DNA from 4 places in the Pectobacterium sp. 1950-15 genome. Region 1 is predicted to be linked to each of the others. Evidence: predicted binding sites of a transcription regulator. Region 1 holds the regulator's gene; each other region holds the start of a gene.
What was found. The regulator PhoB, encoded in region 1, activates phosphate uptake and scavenging genes when phosphate is short. The targets are predictions, from matches to a motif close to CTGTCATAAAACTGNCNNAT.
Positions count from the first base shown of each region.

Region 2: the regulator PhoB is predicted to act here: its motif matches at 1,804-1,823, upstream of WCT94_RS01105 (esterase-like activity of phytase family protein).
Region 3: the regulator PhoB is predicted to act here: its motif matches at 1,920-1,939, upstream of pstS (phosphate ABC transporter substrate-binding protein PstS).
Region 4: the regulator PhoB is predicted to act here: its motif matches at 2,890-2,909, upstream of pitA (inorganic phosphate transporter PitA).

Region 1 is NZ_JBBBQR010000001.1:37,162-42,157, reverse strand. Features, by position in the region: gene WCT94_RS00200 (AAA family ATPase) at 1-538, opposite strand, end outside; gene sbcD (exonuclease subunit SbcD) at 535-1,773, opposite strand; gene phoB (phosphate response regulator transcription factor PhoB) at 2,045-2,734, shown strand; gene phoR (phosphate regulon sensor histidine kinase PhoR) at 2,762-4,084, shown strand; gene WCT94_RS00180 (PstS family phosphate ABC transporter substrate-binding protein) at 4,100-4,996, shown strand, end outside.
Region 2 is NZ_JBBBQR010000001.1:248,115-253,110, forward strand. Features, by position in the region: gene azuC (stress response protein AzuC) at 78-164, opposite strand; gene WCT94_RS01100 (multidrug efflux MFS transporter) at 549-1,742, shown strand; gene WCT94_RS01105 (esterase-like activity of phytase family protein) at 1,884-3,257, shown strand; gene WCT94_RS01110 (LamG-like jellyroll fold domain-containing protein) at 3,775-4,996, shown strand, end outside.
Region 3 is NZ_JBBBQR010000013.1:97,245-102,240, forward strand. Features, by position in the region: gene pstC (phosphate ABC transporter permease PstC) at 1-586, opposite strand, end outside; gene pstS (phosphate ABC transporter substrate-binding protein PstS) at 758-1,798, opposite strand; gene WCT94_RS15250 (DUF4026 domain-containing protein) at 2,010-3,437, opposite strand; gene glmS (glutamine--fructose-6-phosphate transaminase (isomerizing)) at 3,606-4,996, opposite strand, start outside.
Region 4 is NZ_JBBBQR010000009.1:179,397-184,392, reverse strand. Features, by position in the region: gene WCT94_RS12445 (EAL domain-containing protein) at 1-1,409, opposite strand, end outside; gene WCT94_RS12440 (NAD(P)/FAD-dependent oxidoreductase) at 1,505-2,704, opposite strand; gene pitA (inorganic phosphate transporter PitA) at 2,981-4,486, shown strand; gene uspB (universal stress protein UspB) at 4,686-4,996, opposite strand, start outside.

The DNA of each region.
Region 1 (4,996 bases):
CTGTGCCGGTCAGCTCTTCCAGTAGCTCCGCGCGGTCATCTGCTTTCGCATTGAGGAAAGCGGCAAACTGGCCTTGTGACAGCATCATGGATCGCGTGAAGCGGCCGAAATCCAGCCCGGTGAGCTGCGTGATCATCTCTTTCTTATCATTGAGCTTTTCACACAGAATTTTGCCGTCTTCAATGAGCGCAAGTTCGGCCTTGGGAGACTGCAAATTGCCGTCAGGGGCATTTCTTGCCCGACGCTGGCTCCAGAAAGCGCGGTATCCCACGCCTTTCACCTCGAATTCGACCTCGGCAAGGCACTCTGCGGTATTACGCGTCATCAGGTCATTCTGGCTGGCGGAAAGCAGGCCAAGTCGTGGTGTTTCGTGGTACAGCGCCAGACAGATGGCATCCAGCAGCGTGGTTTTTCCCGCGCCAGTGGGGCCGGTAATGGCAAATAAGCCGTTGCTGGAAAAGGGCTCCTGCGTGAAGTCGATCTTCCATTCGCCTTTCAGCGCGTTGAGGTTCTTTAAGCGCAGACTGAGAATTTTCATTTGGCTGGCTCGCTATTTTCCAGTTCATCAATAACCTGATTAAACAGCGTACGGACACGCTGCTGGCGACTCTCTTCCATGTCTGTCTCCGTTGCCAGACGACGTTCAAAAACGTCATACACGCTGAGCTCGTTGAGCGTTTCCTTGTCCTGCTGCGTCATTGCCTGCAGGCTCTGTTCACGCGTGCGGCGCAGCAGCAGCACCTCAACGGGCAGGTTCTCGGTCATTGCCTGAATGCGCTTCTGCATGTCGCTGAGATAATCCTGTGTGCTGATTTCGATATCCAGCCACACAGGCTTGTCACCCTGATAGTGCTGGAACGCGGACAGCTGTCGTTCAATGTCACTCAGACTGCCTTTAATCAGCTGCATCGGTTGGGTGACGGGGATGGGCAACGTATCTATCTGCGGGGGAATGGGCGGCGACGCGTCGGGTGTAAAACTGACCAGACAAACGGATTTCTCACTGTTGAGTTCGTCAAAACTTAGCGGAATAGGCGAACCGCTGTAGCGAATGTGCTCGCTTTGGGTCACGCGCTGCGGACGGTGAATATGGCCGAGCGCAATATAATCTGCAGGGGGAAAAGCCTGAGCCGGGAAAGCATCGAGCGTACCAATATAGATATCGCGCACGGATTCGGAGGCGGTGGCGCCAATTGTCGTCAGGTGGCCGGTTGCAATAATGGGTAGCGGCAGGCCAAGTTCATCGCGCTTTTGGCAAGCCAGTTGGTAACACTGCTGGTAGTGCGCGGTAATCGCTTCCTGCAGTGCCAGCTGTTTTTCATCTCCAGATTGCCCGGCTTTGCTGGTTAATACATCGCGCGGGCGTAAAAAAGGAATGGCGCAGAGCAGTGCACCGGGCTGCTGCTGACGATTTTCCAACAGGAGCACCTGCTGGGCGGGATCGTCGCTGGCGCAGGCAATCACGCGCGTGTTCAGGCAGGCCAGCAAATCGCGGGATTCGTTTAACATCGCGACGGAATCATGGTTTCCGCCGAGAACGATGAGCTGGCAGCCGGTACGCTGTAGTGCTACCACGAAGCTATAATACATTTCCCGGGCATAGCTGGGGGGCGAGCCGTTATCAAAAATATCGCCTGCGACGATAATGGCATCGACCTGATGCTGCTCCACCTGAGCGATGAGCCAGTGAAGAAAAGCCTGATGTTCAGCGGCGCGGCTTTTGGTATAAAAATATTGTCCTAAATGCCAATCGGCGGTGTGGATAATGCGCATCGTGCTCTCTCGATATTCATGCCGCGTGGCGGTGGATGACGTTGTCATTATAGGGAAGGGTGTGTTGTCATCGTAATGCCATGATTATATATAGCAGGGATGACGGCTGTCGCGCCGGAATCCGGAGTTTGGAAAGCGGCTCGAAAAATCGGGTGTATGCGTTGTAACATCGCGCGGAGAGGGCCGTGTGTTTTTCATAAATCTGTCATAAAACTGACGCATAATGCCTTTCGCTTGCTAACAGCGACGATGATTAACGACAGGATTAACAATGGCAAAACGCATATTAGTCGTGGAAGATGAAGCACCAATTCGTGAAATGGTCTGCTTTGTACTGGAACAAAATGGTTATCAGCCAGTTGAAGCCGAAGATTATGACAGCGCGGTCACGCAACTGTCGGAGCCGTTCCCAGAACTGGTGTTATTGGACTGGATGCTGCCAGGAGGTTCGGGCCTGCAATTCATCAAGCATATGAAGCGCGAGGCGCTGACGCGTGATATTCCGGTGATGATGTTGACCGCACGCGGTGAAGAAGAAGACCGCGTACGCGGCCTTGAAGTGGGTGCGGATGATTACATTACCAAGCCGTTTTCACCTAAAGAATTAGTGGCGCGTATCAAAGCCGTGATGCGCCGTATTTCACCGATGGCGGTGGAAGAAGTCATTGAAATGCGTGGCCTGAGCCTCGATCCTTCCTCACATCGCGTGACGACCGAAGAGCACGCGTTGGATATGGGGCCGACGGAATTTAAGCTACTGCATTTCTTTATGACGCATCCTGAACGCGTTTATAGCCGGGAACAGTTGCTGAATCACGTTTGGGGCACTAACGTTTATGTTGAGGATCGTACTGTCGACGTTCATATTCGTCGCCTGCGTAAAGCACTGGAAACCAGCGGACATGACAAAATGGTGCAAACCGTTCGGGGAACGGGCTACCGTTTTTCAACGCGTTACTGAGGTGATCGTAACCGGAGACACATTAACGTGCTAGAACGCTTATCCTGGAAAAGGCTGGCATTGGAGCTGGCTTTTTTTTGTTTGCCCGCGTTGCTGCTGGGGCTGATTTTTGGTTATCTGCCCTGGTTTCTGCTGGTCGCCGTCTTAGGCTTACTGTGCTGGAATTTTTATAACCAGCTGAAACTCTCTTATTGGCTGTGGGTTGATCGCAGCATGACGCCACCGCCCGGTCGCTGGAGCTGGGAGCCGCTGTTTTACGGGCTTTACCAGATGCAACTGCGTAACCGACGCCGACGCCGTGAACTGGCACTTCTGATCAAACGGTTTCGTAGTGGGGCCGAATCCTTGCCGGATGCTGTAGTGATCACCACCGAAGAAGGAACCATCTTCTGGTGTAATCATCTGGCGCAGCACTTGCTCAATTTCCGCTGGCCGGAGGATAACGGTCAGAATATCCTCAACTTATTACGTTACCCCGAATTCACGAATTACATGAAAGGGCAAGATTTTAGCCGTCCTCTCACGTTGCAGTTGAATAATTCTCACCATGTTGAATTCCGCGTGATGCCTTATTCCGAAGGGCAACTATTGATGGTCGTGCGTGATATTACGCAGATGCACCAGCTCGAAGGTGCCAGACGTAACTTCTTTGCCAATGTGAGCCATGAGCTGCGTACGCCGCTGACGGTGTTGCAGGGCTATCTGGAAATGATGCAGGAAGAAACGTTGGATGCGGCGCTGCGCGGAAAAGCGCTGAATACCATGCAGGAACAGACCCGGCGCATGGACGGGTTGGTCAAGCAACTGCTGACTTTGTCCCGCATTGAAGCGGCGACGGCGATCGATTTGAATGAAAAAGTCGATATTCCATTGATGCTGCGTGTGTTGCAGCGTGAAGCGCAGACCCTGAGCCAGGGGCGTCATGAGATCGTCTTTCGTGTGAACGAAAATCTCTGCGTGTTTGGTAATGAAGAACAGCTGCGCAGCGCGGTATCCAATCTGGTGTACAACGCGGTCAACCATACGCCAGCGGGAACGCGTATCGAAGTCTGCTGGCAGAAGATCCCTCAGGGGGCGCAATTTCAGGTCAGCGATAACGGGCCGGGCATTGCGGCCGAGCATTTGCCGCGTCTGACGGAGCGCTTTTATCGGGTCGATAAGGCACGTTCACGCCAGACGGGCGGCAGTGGCCTGGGGCTGGCGATCGTTAAGCATGCGCTGAGCCATCATGATTCCCGTCTGGAAATCATGAGTGAGGATGGTCTGGGCTCGCGTTTTGTCTTTACGTTGCCGAATCGGTTGATTGTCCCTGCCTCTCTGGCTGAAAATACGGTGAAACCTTCGGCCTGACGGAAAACGCTACCCATGACATCCGCCACTCGTATTGCGGGCGCTTTTTTACTGCTGTTCAGCGCGTTTTGCGCTGCGCAGCCTCGCCAGATGTTGGCAGGCAACCTCTCCAGCGCGGGGTCGGATACGCTGGCTAACCTGATGGCTTTTTGGGCGGCGGATTTCAGCCAGCACTACCCGAACGTGAATTTACAGATTCAGGCCGCCGGGTCATCCTCTGCGCCGACGTCTCTGGCATCGGGTGCCGCGCAGCTTGGGCCGATGAGCAGGGCGATGAAGGCCAGCGAAATAGAAGCGTTCGCCCAGCACTACGGCTATCCGCCGCTGGCGGTGCCGGTCGCGATGGATGCGCTGGTCGTGCTGGTCAATCAGGATAACCCGCTGCCCGGGCTGAACTTGTCGCAGTTGGACGCCATTTTTTCGATTACGCAGCGCTGCGGTAACCACCAACCGATAAAACAGTGGGGCGATCTTGGCCTGCAGGGCAGTTGGGAAAAACGCACGCTGCTGCGCTATGGGCGTAATTCTGCGTCGGGAACCTATGGGTTCTTTAAGCAAAAGGCGCTATGCCGGGGTGATTTCCTTCCTCAAGTCAATGAATTACCCGGTTCGGCATCCGTTGTACAGGCGGTGGCTGCGTCAACTGATGCCATCGGCTATGCCAGCGTGGGCTTTCGCACTAGCGGCGTGAGAATGCTGCCGTTAGCTGCACAAGGGACCGACTACATTTACCCCTCAACTGAAAATATCCGCAGCGGTTTATATCCCTACACCCGTTACCTTTACATCTATGTGAACAAAGCGCCCAGCCAGCCGCTGGAAGCGCTGACGGCGGCATTTTTAGATCGCGTGCTGTCCGAAACGGGGCAGTCGCTGGTGAATCAGGATGGCTATTTACCGCTGCCGGAAGAA
Region 2 (4,996 bases), 210 kb from region 1:
CCACGTTACGTTGGTTCTCGGATCCCCATAAATACACAGGCCGCCATGATGGCGGCCTGTCTGCATAGCACAAATTCTTAGAACAGTGCGCCGGGCGGTACGTCTTTATAAGTATTCAGGTAAGCCGCCAGCATTTTTTTAAAGAAGTTACGCACTTTTTTCACCTTGGTTTTACTTAGCTCGTTATTCTAATGACGCGATGGGGTTGTTCTTGTCTTACTGGCAGTGACCTGCCTTATGGCGATGAATTGTACAACCCTTGTTGAGCAAAAGCTAATTTTTTGTGATGCGTGTCACACAATAAAATTCACCGATACTTTCCCTCTAGCCCACCTTCTCCCCACGCTGATTTTCTTTTGTTGCGAATCATTACCCTCAGTGACCAATACGCCGCAGGCTATGCTATGCTCATGATGAAAGACGAAATTTTAGTCACTGTCCGTTATTAATTGAGCGCTATTCACTGTCAGCTAGCACACTTTTCTTCACGCGCAGTCACCACGGTTTCGCCATTGGTTATTCGCTGATGAAGGCTCGTTCCGACCCCCATGGAAACCTGGAAACTTAACCTCTTCTCTGCCTGGCTGGGATGCTTTTTCACCGGGCTGGCCATGAGCCAGATATTACCCTTTCTGCCGCTGTACATTGAGCAGCTCGGCGTTCACTCGCACGAATCACTGAGCCTGTGGTCCGGCTTGATCTTCAGTTCGTCCTTTCTCGTCTCCGCTGCCGTTGCGCCACTGTGGGGAAGTCTCGCCGACCGTAAAGGTCGCAAGCTTATGCTGCTGCGCGCCGCGTTGGGCATGGCGATCGTGATGTCGTTGCAAGGGCTGGCAACCAACGTGTGGCACCTGTTTATCCTGCGCACGCTCATGGGGCTGACCTCCGGGTACATTCCCAATGCGATGGCGCTGATCGCTTCACAGGTTCCACGTGAAAAAAGCGGCTGGGCGCTAGGTATGCTCTCGACCGGGCAGATCGCCGGCGTCATTCTCGGCCCCTTATTTGGCGGCTTTATGGCCGACTACATCGGGCTACGCATCGTCTTTTTCATCACCGGCGCTATGCTGTTTACCAGCTTCCTGATTACGCTTTTCGCGATTAAAGAGAGCGTGGTTAAGGTCACCAAAGAGAATCGGCTCAGCGGGAAAGCCGTCTTTGCTTCCCTGCCGTATCCGGCGCTCATCATCTGTCTGTTCATTACGACAATGATGATCCAGATGGCGAACGGCTCCATCAGCCCCATCCTCACTCTATTCATCCGCGATCTGACTCCCGGCACGGACAACATTGCCTTTATCAGCGGCGTGATTGCCGCCATTCCCGGCGTGTCCGCCCTGCTATCCGCCCCGCGACTTGGCCGTTTAGGCGACCGGATCGGCGCACATCGCGTCCTGATCGCCGCACTGGCGATCAGCGTACTGCTGTTTCTGGTCATGGCGATGGTACAAAGTCCTACACAGCTCGGCATCCTGCGCTTTTTGCTGGGCTTTGCCGATGGCGCACTGATGCCAACCGTGCAGGCGCTGTTGGTTAAATACAGCAGCCAGCAGGTGACAGGCCGGATCTTCGGCTATAACCAGTCATTTATGTATCTGGGCAACGTAATGGGGCCGCTGGTCGGTTCCGGCGTGTCCGCCCTGATGGGCTTCCGCTGGGTGTTCATCGTCACCGCCGTTCTGGTGCTGTGCAACACGCTACAGCTCTTTTTCGCTTTCAGGAAACCTCACGGAAAGGGATAACGATCCGGCCAGCGACGGATATGCCGTGAAAACCATAGGCTTCATTGCAAAATGAAGCCTATGGTCACAAAACTGACATGACGATTATCTATGCTCCGACAATACGTCTGTCCAATCACCCCACATCAAAGAGCTAATCCCATGAAACACACGTTCTTAGCACTGCTGGTTGCCGGATTTTTGCCGTTCAGCGTTCAGGCCGCAGGAGAAAAAGTGACACGCTATGTCGTCACCTTCCCAGCCAGCGAACGTGTGGCGTATCAGGGCAAATTCGCCCAGAACTTCCCTAACGGCCTGCCTGTCGGCATTGGTTCCGGCCTCTATTTCACCGGCAAACAGGGTGACGACCTGATGTTCGTCACCGTCACCGATCGCGGCCCGAATGCCGATGCGCCGCTGGTCGGCGAGAAAGAAGCCAAGATCTTCGCCAGCCCTGATTACGCGCCGCTGATGATGGATATTCGGGTCAGCACAAAAGCCGCAGAGGCGATCAATCCACGCCCGTTGCACGATGCCGAGGGCAGTATCACCGGCCTGCCGCTACCTGCGGACGTTATCGGTACCACCAATGAAGTAGCGCTGAATGACGCACTGCAACCGCTCAGCACCAGCCAGCGCGGGCTGGACACTGAAGGAATTACGCCGGATGGCAACGGCGGTTTCTGGCTGTGTGACGAATACGGCCCGTTCCTGATCCACGTTGATGCCAGCGGAAAGATCCTGCAAAAATTCGGGCCGACGCCTGCGGGCAACGAACACTCGGTTGCCAGCGGCTTACCGAATATCATCAAGTGGCGTCAACCAAATCGGGGTTTTGAAGGCCTGACCCGCCTGCCAGACGGCACGATCGTCATGGCCGTGCAAAGCACGCTGGATATCGACGGCAAAAGCAAAAACAAAGCCCAGTTTACGCGTCTGGTGATGTTTAACCCGGAAACCAAGACCAGCCGCATGCTGGGCTACCCCATCAACATCGGCAGCTATAAGAAAGCGAAAGATGCCAAAATCGGCGACATCGTGGCGCTGGATAATCAGCGCATTCTGCTGGTCGAGCAGGGCGCGGATAAAGACAAACAGATGCAGAACCGCATCTATCTGGTCGATCTCAGCAAAGCGAGCGACCTGACGCCGTTCGATGCCGATGGCAAATCGCCAGAATTTGACGATCTCGCCCAGTTGGAAAAACGCGGCATTACGTTGGCGCACAAGCAGGAGCTGGTGGACTTGCGTAAGCTCGGCTGGCAGCAGGAGAAAGTTGAGGGGCTGGCGCTGGTCGATCAGCAAACGCTGGCCGTTATCAACGACAACGACTTTGGTCTGCAATCCACGCTGCAATCCCCGGTGAAAGCGAAAGACAAAGCGGACGATTATCAGGTTACTGCCGATGGTAAACTGACGCGGGACGGCAAAGCCGTCGAGACAACGCTAGCCATCAAACCGTTAGAGAAGCCAGAAGCCGATAATGAACTGTGGGTGATTCACCTGGCACAACCGCTGAAGTCGCATCTTCAATAAGAGCTTATTTTTAACAAGACAGTATTTAGTGCCTGCCTCACCCAAAAGCAGCACGAAAGACTAATCAATCCCAAAAAAAGCTAGGAATAACGTTTTATGCTCATTGATTTTTCATAAAAAAAATCAATGAGCTACTCTCGTCCAGCCCACAAATCAGTTCAAAAATCATCCAGCACGATTTCCCTCGACACATCAATAAAGAAAGCCTTACCTTCGGCATAAGATATGGCAATACAGCCAAAAAACACGAGCACAGAGCAACCATGGAATCTCACTGGCCTTTTTCTCGTGGCCTGATCATTGACAGGTTATGGAAAAATCGGCGCGGTGTTGATCATCGGCAAAATGATTGAATACATATAGACAGGGAAGTTAAGTCACCATGAAAAAAATATCACAACAGATGGACAACAATCATTCAAACACATCCACGGAGTCACACACAGACGTTGCAAGGCCAGAGTCGTTAACGCGTCGCCGCTTTTTGCAAGCTGGAGCAGGTGCGGCTTTCAGCGGCATGCTAGGTCAATTCAAAGGACGTTTCCTCACCCGAGCCATCGCCGCAGTCGCAACAGGCGCTATTGCCCCTTCAATTTATGCCGAGGAACGTACCTTCACCCATCCCGGCCTATTACATACCGAAGAGGATTTTTCCCGCATCCGAGATAACATTGCCAGAAAAGAGCAACCTTGGACAAATGCCTGGACCCCTTTCATACAGGATGGTTATTCACAGTTGGGAGCAACCCCCCGCGCAACCGATAATCTCGTACGCGGCGGAGAGGGGCAAAACTTCCCGATTTTATATATCGATGTGCAGCGTTCCTACCGTCTGGCGGTACGCTGGAAGATTACGCAGGATACGGCTTATGCCGATGAAGCCCTACGGTATCTCAACGCTTGGTCTGCTACTCTGAAAACCATCACGGGTAACGCAGACCGCTGGTTGGCGGCCGGTATCTATGGCTACCAATTCGCTAACGTCGCAGAGATTATGCGTACTTACTCCGGCTGGGCGCGCACCGATTTTGAGCGTTTCCAAAACATGATGCTGACGATTTTCTACCCGATGTCGCGTAATTTTTTGGACGTTCACAACGGTGCTGATATTACGAACTACTGGGCGAACTGGGATCAATGTGCGATTGCCAACATTTTGGCGATCGGTGTGCTATGTGACCGCCCTGACATCTATCAGGAAGCCATTGATTATTATAAATATGGTCAGGGTAATGGCGCAGGGATGTTAGCAGTAGCACATGTGCACCCAGGCTATTTGGGGCAATGGCAGGAAAGTGGTCGCGATCAGGGACACACAACGTTGGGTATGAGTCTGGGGGCCGCATTTTGCGAAATGGCCTGGAATCAGGGTGATGATATCTACGGCTATGCCAATAACCGCTTCCTCGCCGGTGCCGAATATGTGGCGAAATCCAACCTGACAGACGGAAGTGGTGCCTATTATTCAGTACCGTGGAAAAATTATCGTAATCGCCATGGCTTGATGGAAGGACTTGGCACCGTCAGCCAGGGAAATAACCGTCCGTGCTGGGAAACCATCTACAATCACTATGCTAAACGAAAGGGAATTGCGACCCCCTACGTTTATAAGTATGTACAGAAGATCACACCGGAGAATGGTGGCGGAGGGGATGGTACGGGCTACGGCACGTTATTGTACACTCGCGATCTGGCCGTCGAGAATTCAGCCCTTAAGCCTACGGGGTTAACCGCCTATC
Region 3 (4,996 bases), on a different contig from region 1:
TTTGCTCAAACACATCACGCATGACCGCCGCAATGTACGGGATAATCATGATGGCAAGAATGACGCCAGCGGCCAGAATACCGATTCCGAACGCCGGGCCGGAGAACAGTGCGCCAACAATAGGAATGCCGGACAGGACGTTGCCTACCGGCTGTTGGAAGTATTCGGCAAATAGCGGAGCGAAAATGAACAGCCCCCACATGCCATAAACAATACTCGGTATGGCCGCCAGCAATTCAATCGCCACGCCAAGCGGGCGCTTCAACCATGCGGGTGCCAGTTCGGTGAGAAATAACGCAATCCCGAAGCTAATCGGGATGGCAATAATCAGTGCGATCAGTGAGGTCACGACGGTACCGTAAATTGGCACCAGTGCACCAAACTGCTCTGCGGGCGCATCCCACTCTTTCGTCCACAAGAAGGCAAAACCGAACTTCTCGATGCTAGGCCAAGACGCCACAATCAGGGAAACAATGATGCCTCCCAAGAGCAGTAGCGTGACCAGCGCCGCCAGTTTTACCAGCGTGCTGAAGAGGATATCGCCATATTTTCCCGGGGCTTTGATAGTTGGCTTGTACTCAGCCATACGTCTCTCTTCTCATTTTTAACTACATATGAAAGGCAGAGAGGTTATGATTACCTCTCCGCCCCGATACGACTTGTTATTCCACTACGTATTTCCCAGAACCTGACAACCTCATCACGCTCTGGTTATCAACACGACGGCTGTCGATGCAATACGTTGTTGATGCAATAATTAGTACAGCGCTTTACCGTTGCTGTCTTTTACCTGGGTTTTCCAAGCAGCACGGATTTGCTCAACCACTTCTTTTGGCAGTGTGGCGTAATCCAGAGCAGTAGCCTGCTCGCCGCCTTTCTTGAACGCCCAGTCGAAGAATTTCAACACTTCAGCGCCCTGCTCAGGTTTATCCTGCTTGGTGTGAACCAGGATGAAGGTGGTTGAAGTGATTGGCCACGCGTCCGCGCCTTTCTGGTTGGTCAGATCCTGAGCAAAAGATTTGCTCCAGTCGATCTCTTTAGCCGCGTTGCTGAAGCTCTGTTCAGTCGGGCTAACTGGCTTGCCATCAGCAGAAATCAGTTTGGTGTAAGCCAGGTTGTTCTGCTTGGCATACGCATATTCTACGTAACCGATAGAACCAGGCAGACGTTGTACGAACGCCGCGATACCATCGTTGCCTTTACCGCCCAGACCGGTTGGCCAGTTCACGGTAGAGCCAGAACCGACTTTCTCTTTCCACTCGGCATTCACTTTCGCCAGATAGCTGGTGAACACGAAAGACGTACCAGAACCGTCAGCACGACGAACAACAGCGATATCCTGATCCGGCAGCTTGGCATTCGGGTTCAGTTTGGTGATCGCTGGGTCGTTCCATTTTTTGATGTTGCCCAGGTAGATATCACCCAGTGTTTTACCATCCAGCGTCAGTTCGCCAGATTTGATACCAGGAACGTTCACTGCCAGTACCACGCCACCGATAACGGTAGGGAACTGGAATAAACCATCCTGTGCTAATTTGTCGTCAGCCAGCGGCGCATCAGAAGCACCGAAATCTACCGTTTTAGCGATAATCTGTTTTACACCGCCAGAAGAACCGATTCCTTGATAGTTAACTTTATTGCCGGTTTCTTTTTGATAAGAGTCAGCCCATTTGGCATAAACAGGCGCAGGGAATGTCGCACCGGCACCGGTGAGGTTAGCAGCAGCAAAAGCAGAGAATGCCGTCAGAGAAAAGGTTGCCGCAACAACACTGGCAAGAGTGGTACGCATCAGTTTCATAATCCCTCCTGTGGGATAATCGACGTGTCGACGTGGAGTCGTTATCAATCAGAGTTATCAAATCAGAGTGTAGTTCGCAGGAGGAAAAATAGGACAATTTGGTGACAGTAAAATGTACGCAATATGACAGTTTTATGACAAAGAGGCCGTGAGCGGGAAAATCCAGGGACAACCAGCCAGAACACGCATTCTGACTGGTAAAGAAGCAAAGTCAGTGAGTCTGGCTATGGCTAAGCAGTTTGTAAATCGTATCAGGCTTATAGCTATCGCCCTGATAATAAATCGCCCAGTCAGTTACCCGTGATATATCAACGGAATACACACCACCTTCCTGCATATCCTCAACGTAGAACGGATGATTGATTAATGTTCCCGTGACGACAGTGTCGTGGATTTTTTCAGGTATAAACCACATGTGCTCACGCTCTTCTCCCTCTTCGCCATGAGGAATGCCAAATTTCACCATAAAGCGCCATTCACTTTCGACAGGCTTAGGTGATTTTTTTAGTAGCTTAGCTAAAAATCCCTGCTTAGCCGGTTCGTCACTCACATGGTAGTTTTTAAACATATTGACGAAATAACGCCAGCGCAGCTGCGCCTTACGCGACATTTCTGCCGTCTCCGCATTCGTACGCCAGAACATGATGGCATTCTGCTCATCAAACCCTTTAAAGAACGTTTGCAGTACCGGGTTTTCTTCGTTGGTACGAAACAGCATACAGGAAGGTTCCTGATGCACATCATCTCGATCGGCGCGATCGCCCAGAAACACGCCTTCCGGCGTCCCTTCCAGATCGTAGCGCATCTCTTCCAGAGGCCGTAGTTGGTCAATCGGCGTGGATTGATTCACATGCCGTAGCCCTTCTTCAAACGGCAACGCCACCAGATATTCATAGCCGCTGTCCGTTTGCCCACACAGAATCGGCTCATTAAAGGCAATTCGCTGATTTTGAATGGCATTATTAACAAAGCTTCTGAATAAATCCGGGATGCCATAATACGAACTCAGCGTCTCTGGAATGACTAATTCCGCTTCCGTCAGGCCGCATCGCGCCAGACCATGCGTGTGAAACCAGAATGTCGTTGGTGGATCGTTCTCGGTGTCGTACACGGCATGAATGGTATACAGCGATTCAATTTCCGGCAGGACATCATCCTCTAGCTGAAAATTCAGCCATTCGCGGGTAAATACGTTACCCGCGGCAGAAAGATCGATCCCCAAGAGCAAATCCGGTACCACAACACTTAATAAACGAAGCTGATGAACGTAGTCTTCCAGCGGATTTGGCCCCAAAAGACACTCAACCATCACTTCCTGCGTTGCCGCATTAGCCTGCGCCAGCAGCTCGGGCGAAATCGGGTCAGTTGAATGTATCGGCGTGATTTTATTCTCAGGATCGCGCTCCGATACCTCAAGATAAAAGGTCAGCTCTCTATCCTGATGACGACAGGTATAAAAGAATCCGCCCTGCCCTTGTTCGGTATAGCTTATTTCACCCTCGGTAAAGAATGACTGCGCCTCTAACAGGCTTTCCAGTAGCGGATAGTTCATCTCTCGTGAGGAAAAAGCCACCATCGTTGAAGGCGCTTTTTCGCCCTTTCCCTCGGCGATATCCAGGTATTGTTGTTTGTTATTCATATTAAGAACGAGTCAGTATTCAATATGGGTAAACCAATATACCGAATAAATTTTAATGAGGAGAGTTAGGTGAGCGTAAAAAGAATGGGGAATAGAAAACGAGCCGTAATATAAAAAAATAAACGAAGGTAAGTAGCGCCAAGGCTATTTACCTTCGTTTTTTTAAAATTATTCTACCGTAACGGATTTCGCCAAGTTACGCGGCTGATCGACATCGGTGCCTTTAATCAGCGCGACGTGATAAGACAGCAACTGCAACGGCACCGTATAGAAGATTGGTGCAATCACTTCTTCGATATGCGGCAGTGGAATAATCTTCATATTCTCGCTGCTGGTGAAACCGGCATCTTCGTCAGCGAAGACATACAGTTCACCACCGCGTGCCCGAACTTCTTCGATGTTGGATTTCAATTTCTCCAACAGTTCGTTGTTCGGCGCCACCACCACAACCGGCATGTCCGCATCGATCAGCGCCAGCGGGCCATGCTTCAGCTCGCCTGCCGCATAGGCTTCCGCGTGGATGTAAGAGATCTCCTTCAGCTTCAGCGCGCCCTCCATTGCGATCGGATACTGATCGCCACGGCCAAGGAACAGCGCATGGTGCTTGTCAGAGAAACCTTCTGCCAGAGACTCGATGAGCTTGTCCTGAGACAGCATCTGCTCAATACGCGCAGGCAGCGCCTGCAAACCATGAACGATGTCATGCTCAATCTGCGCATCCATACCGCGCAAACGGCCAACGCGCGCCACCAGCATCAGCAAAACGGTAAGCTGGGTGGTAAAGGCTTTGGTCGACGCCACGCCAATCTCTACGCCCGCTTTGGTCATCAGCGCCAGATCGGATTCACGCACCAGCGAGGAACCAGCAACGTTACAGATAGCCAGAGACCCCAGATAGCCCAGTTCTTTGGACAAACGCAGCGCCGCCAGCGTATCCGCCGTTTCACCGGACTGAGACAGGGTAATCATCAAGCTATTCTTACGCACCGCAGGCTTGCGATAGCGGAATTCTGAGGCGATTTCTACATCGCACGGAATTCCCGCAAGCGCTTCAAACCAGTAGCGGGAAACCATACCGGAGTTGTAGGACGTCCCGCAGGCGATGATCTGAACATGCTCAACCTTCGCCAGCAGTTCATCCGCTTTCGGGCCTAATTCAGAAAGATTAATTTCACCGTGACTGAAACGCCCTTCGAGGGTGTTCTTGATCGCCATCGGCTGTTCGTAGATCTCTTTCTGCATGTAGTGACGATACGCGCCTTTGTCACCGGCATCGTAATTCACTTTTGATTCGATTTCTTCGCGTGTGGCAAGTTGGCCGGATTTATCAAACACGCGCACGTCACGGCGGGTGATTTCTGCCACGTCGCCTTCTTCCAGGAACATAAAGCGACGCGTCACGGGCAGCAGCGCCAGCTGATCGGAAGCAATGAAGTTCTCACCAACACCACGGCCAATCACCAGCGGGCTACCAGAACGCGCGGCAACCAGTACGCTTGGGTCACGGTTATCCAACACCACCATGCCATAGGCACCGCGCAGCTGTGGGATCACACGCT
Region 4 (4,996 bases), on a different contig from region 1:
TTGATGCGATGGCTCAAATTAATAATCGCATCAAGAATAGGTGCTTCTTCATCCGGTGATGAAATGGCGCTAACGAATCCCTGATCTATTTTTAGGCAATCCAGCGGGAAGTTTTGCAGATAAGAGAGTGAACAGTGTCCGGTGCCAAAGTCATCAATGGCAATCATAAAGCCATCTTCACGCAGCTGATGCAGGCGCTGTATGATTTCAGGACCGTTGCTGATGAGGTTACGTTCTGTCAGTTCCAGCGTAATGCTTAATGAATGAGAGGCGACCTTCTCGGCGAAGCGGTGTACGTCTGAGACAAAATTGGGATGATGCAAGTGCTCGGCTGCAACGTTTAGCCCCAGATGAAACCCCGGTTTTACCTGCCAACTGGCAATATCTGACGCGACCAGATCAAATAAATGCCGGGTGATGGGAATAATCATACTTTCTGCTTCGGCGGCAGAGATAAATATATCGGGCCTGATCCACTTCCCGTTGCTGCGTCGCCAACGCAGCAATGTCTCAACGCCGGTGCAGGTTCGCGCTTCTGCATCATAGATGGGCTGGTAATAGACGGAAAACTCGCCGTTAGCGATGCCCTTACGGATTTCGTCACGGAATAATAATTTACGTTTTTGCCAGTACCACATCGCCGTAGTGAAAAGCAGAGAGAGAATAATCGCCAGTGGCAGAAACGTGAAGAATGCCTGCTTCCAGTTGGTTATTTCTTGAGAAGCGGGGGCAGTGACATTGAGGGTAATCGGGAAGCGATTCGATTTGATTTCAAGCGCAGAGGTAGAAAATAGGCCGGTGCGGGGCGTAATCGCCGGGCCAGTTTGAAGCGGGTGGCCGTTATCCATTTGCAGGATAAGCTGGTAGCCGCGAATTTTGCTTATCGCAATCATGAGGTCGATCAGATTCTGCGCATCGACCATGGCGTAAGCGCCGTAACCCGTAAGAGGCATCTGGACGAAGATCAGCGCCGGGCGTTCTTTCACGTTGTCGGAGCCTGCAATTGACAGGCTCCAGCGTTCAGAATAGCTCTCTGGCAACGGCTGTTGAATGATGCGACTTATTGGCGTCACCGTGTTGCCGAACGTTGAAGAGCAATAGACGTTGGTATTATGGATAACGCCGATAGCACGAAAGTAAGAAAAGACGGAACCAAGACGTCGCAACTCATCGCCGATGACGTCGCAGGGCTGGCCATGAAAGCGCTGGAGGCGATCCACCATATTCCATGCCTGTGTCGAAATATTCTCGGCATGATTCATCGCGATTTGCGCAGTGGATTCCAAATCACGCTTTACCATTAATCTGGATTCAACAAAAGTGAACAGCAATCCAAGCAGCAGCGGCAACATGCCTGCAATCAGTAGCTGTAATAGATTGATGTTATGTTTACTACGTCTGGGGCTCATCCACATCTCCTTTCTGGCAGCAGAGGCCTATATAGAGACGTCCTTTTCTCCGTGTCGATGCATTAAAGGAGATCGCTGAATGGTTATTATAGTGCCTATTTACTAAAAGGCAGCGCCTGCGCGCATGCCCATGCTGAGCTCCATGCCCATTGGAAGTTATAGCCGCCGAGCCAGCCGGTCACATCGACCACTTCGCCGATGAAATACAGCCCCGGTACCGCGTTGGCTTCCAGGGTTTTGGAGGACAGCGCGCGGGTGTCAACGCCGCCGATGGTCACTTCGGCCGTGCGATAGCCTTCCGTGCCGTTTGGCTGTACGCGCCACTGTTGCAGGCTCTGTTCCATCTGCGTTTGCTGTGCGCTGTTGAGCTGTTTCAGTGTGACGTCCGGCAGCTGTCCTAACGCTTGCAGACATTCAACCAGTCGTTTAGGCAGCCACTGCGCCAGCGTGTTTTTCAGACTTTGGTTTGGGTGAGCGGTGCGTTCGTCATTAATGAGCTGGGTGAGATCGCGGTCGGGCAGCAGATTGATGGTGACGAATTCACCCGCTTGCCAGTAGCTGGAGATCTGCAAAATAGCCGGGCCAGAAAGCCCACGGTGCGTAAACAGGATATTTTCACGGAACGTCACGCCGTTTTCTGCGGTGACGACGGTAGGCACAGAAACGCCGGAGAGCGTTTGCAGCTGTTCGAGCAGCGGCTTGTGCAGCGTAAAGGGTACCAGCGCGGCGCGAGTGGGGAGCACGTTGATCCCGAACTGTGCAGCGAGTTGGTAACCGAGCGGTGTCGCGCCCAGACCAGGCATCGACAGGCCGCCGCTGGCAACGACCAGCGATGCGCTCTGGAATGATGTACCGTTGTTTAGCTGGATGGTGAACCGATCGTCTGATTTCTCTACCGAGGTGACTTCACTGCGCAGACGGAGAGTGACGTTAGCCCGTTCACACTCAGTTACCAGCATGTCCACGATTTGCTGTGCGGAATCATCGCAGAATAGCTGACCGAGCGTTTTCTCGTGGTAAGCGATGCGGTGGCTGTTGACCAGACTGATGAAATCCCATTGGGTATAACGCGCCAGTGCCGATTTGCAAAAGTGAGGATTGTGGGACAGGTACGCCGCCGGTTCTGCATACATATTGGTAAAGTTGCAGCGACCGCCGCCGGACATCAATATTTTCCGGCCAGCCTTCTTGCCGTTATCGAGCAGTAGCACACGCAGTCCGCGTTGTCCTGCCTGTGCTGCACAAAACATGCCTGCTGCACCGGCACCGATGATGACAGCGTCAAACTGTTCCACAATGCATTTCTCCGATGAGTGAATCGATCTTCTTGGATGGCCGCAGGCATAAGCTGCGGGGCGGCAAATTGTAGTGTTGGTTTTTGTTCGATACCAGCGTAACAATTTGCGTATTTTAGTAAAAATATATAATTATTTGATTTTTATTGATTAAGTGATTTTTCCGTCGATCCCCATCACATATTAAGTCAAAAAAATGTCATATTTTGCTTTTCCCGACCCCTGCTTGTCGCCGATAATGCGCCGCGTTCATGACCACTAAATGGCCTAACGTTTATGCTACATTTATTTGCCGGACTGGATTACTACACCGGCCTGATGTTGATATTGGCTTTGTTGTTTGTACTCATGTATGAAGCCATTAACGGTTTTCACGATACTGCGAATGCCGTTGCCACTGTTATTTATACCCGCGCTATGCGCGCAGAGTTTGCCGTTGTTATGGCGGGTATCTTTAACTTCTTTGGTGTATTGCTGGGCGGCCTGAGCGTAGCCTATGCGATTGTTCACCTTCTCCCCACGGATTTACTGCTGAACGTGAGTTCGGCGCACGGCTTGGCAATGGTGTTTTCCATGCTGCTGGCCGCCATTATCTGGAATCTGGGTACCTGGTATTTCGGTATTCCTGCCTCCAGTTCTCACACGCTGATCGGTTCTATTATCGGTATTGGTTTGACTAACGCGCTGCTGACGAATACCTCCGTCGTGGATGCGTTGAACGTGCCAAAAATGATCAGCATTTTCCTGTCGCTGTTGCTATCGCCGATTGTGGGGATGGTGGTTGCGGGCCTGATGCTGCTGGTGCTGCGTCGGTTCTGGAACAACAGTAAAAAGCGTAAACGTGTGCACCTGACGCCTGTCGATCGCGAAAAGCAGGACGGCAAACGTAAGCCGCCATTCTGGACGCGTACCGCGCTGATTCTATCGGCGATTGGGGTGAGCTTCTCTCACGGGGCAAACGACGGTCAGAAAGGTATCGGCTTGATTATGCTGGTGCTGATTGGCGTCGCGCCAGCCGGGTTCATTGTCAACATGAACGCCTCTGGCTATGACATCAGTCGTACCCGCGATGCTGTTGTCAATTTGCAGGAATATTACAAGCAGCACGGCGACGCGTTGACGCACGTTATCGATCTGTCTCCGCCTGTGATTCCTGCGCCGGAAAACACGATTCCCGGCAACGGCCAGAAAGAGTTTCACTGTGACAGTTCACGCGTGATGATTGCGATTGAACGTACACAGGGCCTGCTGAATAACCTGAAAAGTTACGACCAGTTGAGTCCTGAAGATCGTAGCAGAGTGCGTCGCTTGCTGATGTGTATCTCGGATACGATGGATCGGGTGATCAAGCTGCCAGAAACGTCGGGTGAAGATACACGCTACCTGAGCAACCTGCGTAAAGACATGCTGCAGACGGTTGAGTATGCGCCTCTCTGGATTATCGTCGCTGTCGCATTGGCGCTGTCTCTGGGCACGATGGTGGGTTGGAAACGCGTGGCTGTGACCATCGGTGAGAAGATTGGTAAGAAAGGCATGACCTACGCACAGGGCGTTTCGGCGCAGGTGACGGCGGCTCTGTCGATTGGCGTTGCCAGCTACACCGGTATGCCGGTTTCCACTACGCACGTATTGTCCTCGGCGGTTGCCGGGACGATGATTGCTGACGGTGGTGGCGTACAGGGCAAAACGATAAGAAGCATTCTGCTGGCCTGGGTGTTGACGCTGCCAATCTCAATGCTGATGTCCGGTACGCTGTACTGGCTGGCGTTGAAGCTGATCTAACTGCGGTCATTCATCACGCATAAAAAAACGTAGGGAACGTTTTTCAACGCCGCTTGCGGCGGCCCGTAGGGGGGACGGACAAGGATGTTCGTCATAAAAAAAGGCGATTCTGTGGGGAATCGCCTTTTTACTTTTTATCGACGTTCATGGTGTTAATACCAGAGAGTGTAAGTACCAATAATTATATAAGTACGATGTTTTAATACCATATCATCATGGCAATCAGGCTGATGACAATGAGGCCACACAGGGCGGTCGTGAGCAGGAATTGTCCCCGCACCCGCTCGCAGCGGCGAATAAACTCAGGGTCGTGATGATCAAGATAGCGTTGTGCGTAGATATAGCCTACCAGCCTGATTTGCTTGCTTGGCTGGCCGTGCGAGGTAAAGAATCCCCCTCCGTCAACATATTGGTAAAGCAGCGGGTCACAGTCACGCAAAACCAGCAGTAACACGCGCAATGAAGAGTAGTACCTCGCCATATTAATGATGCAGACGATACATAAAGCCC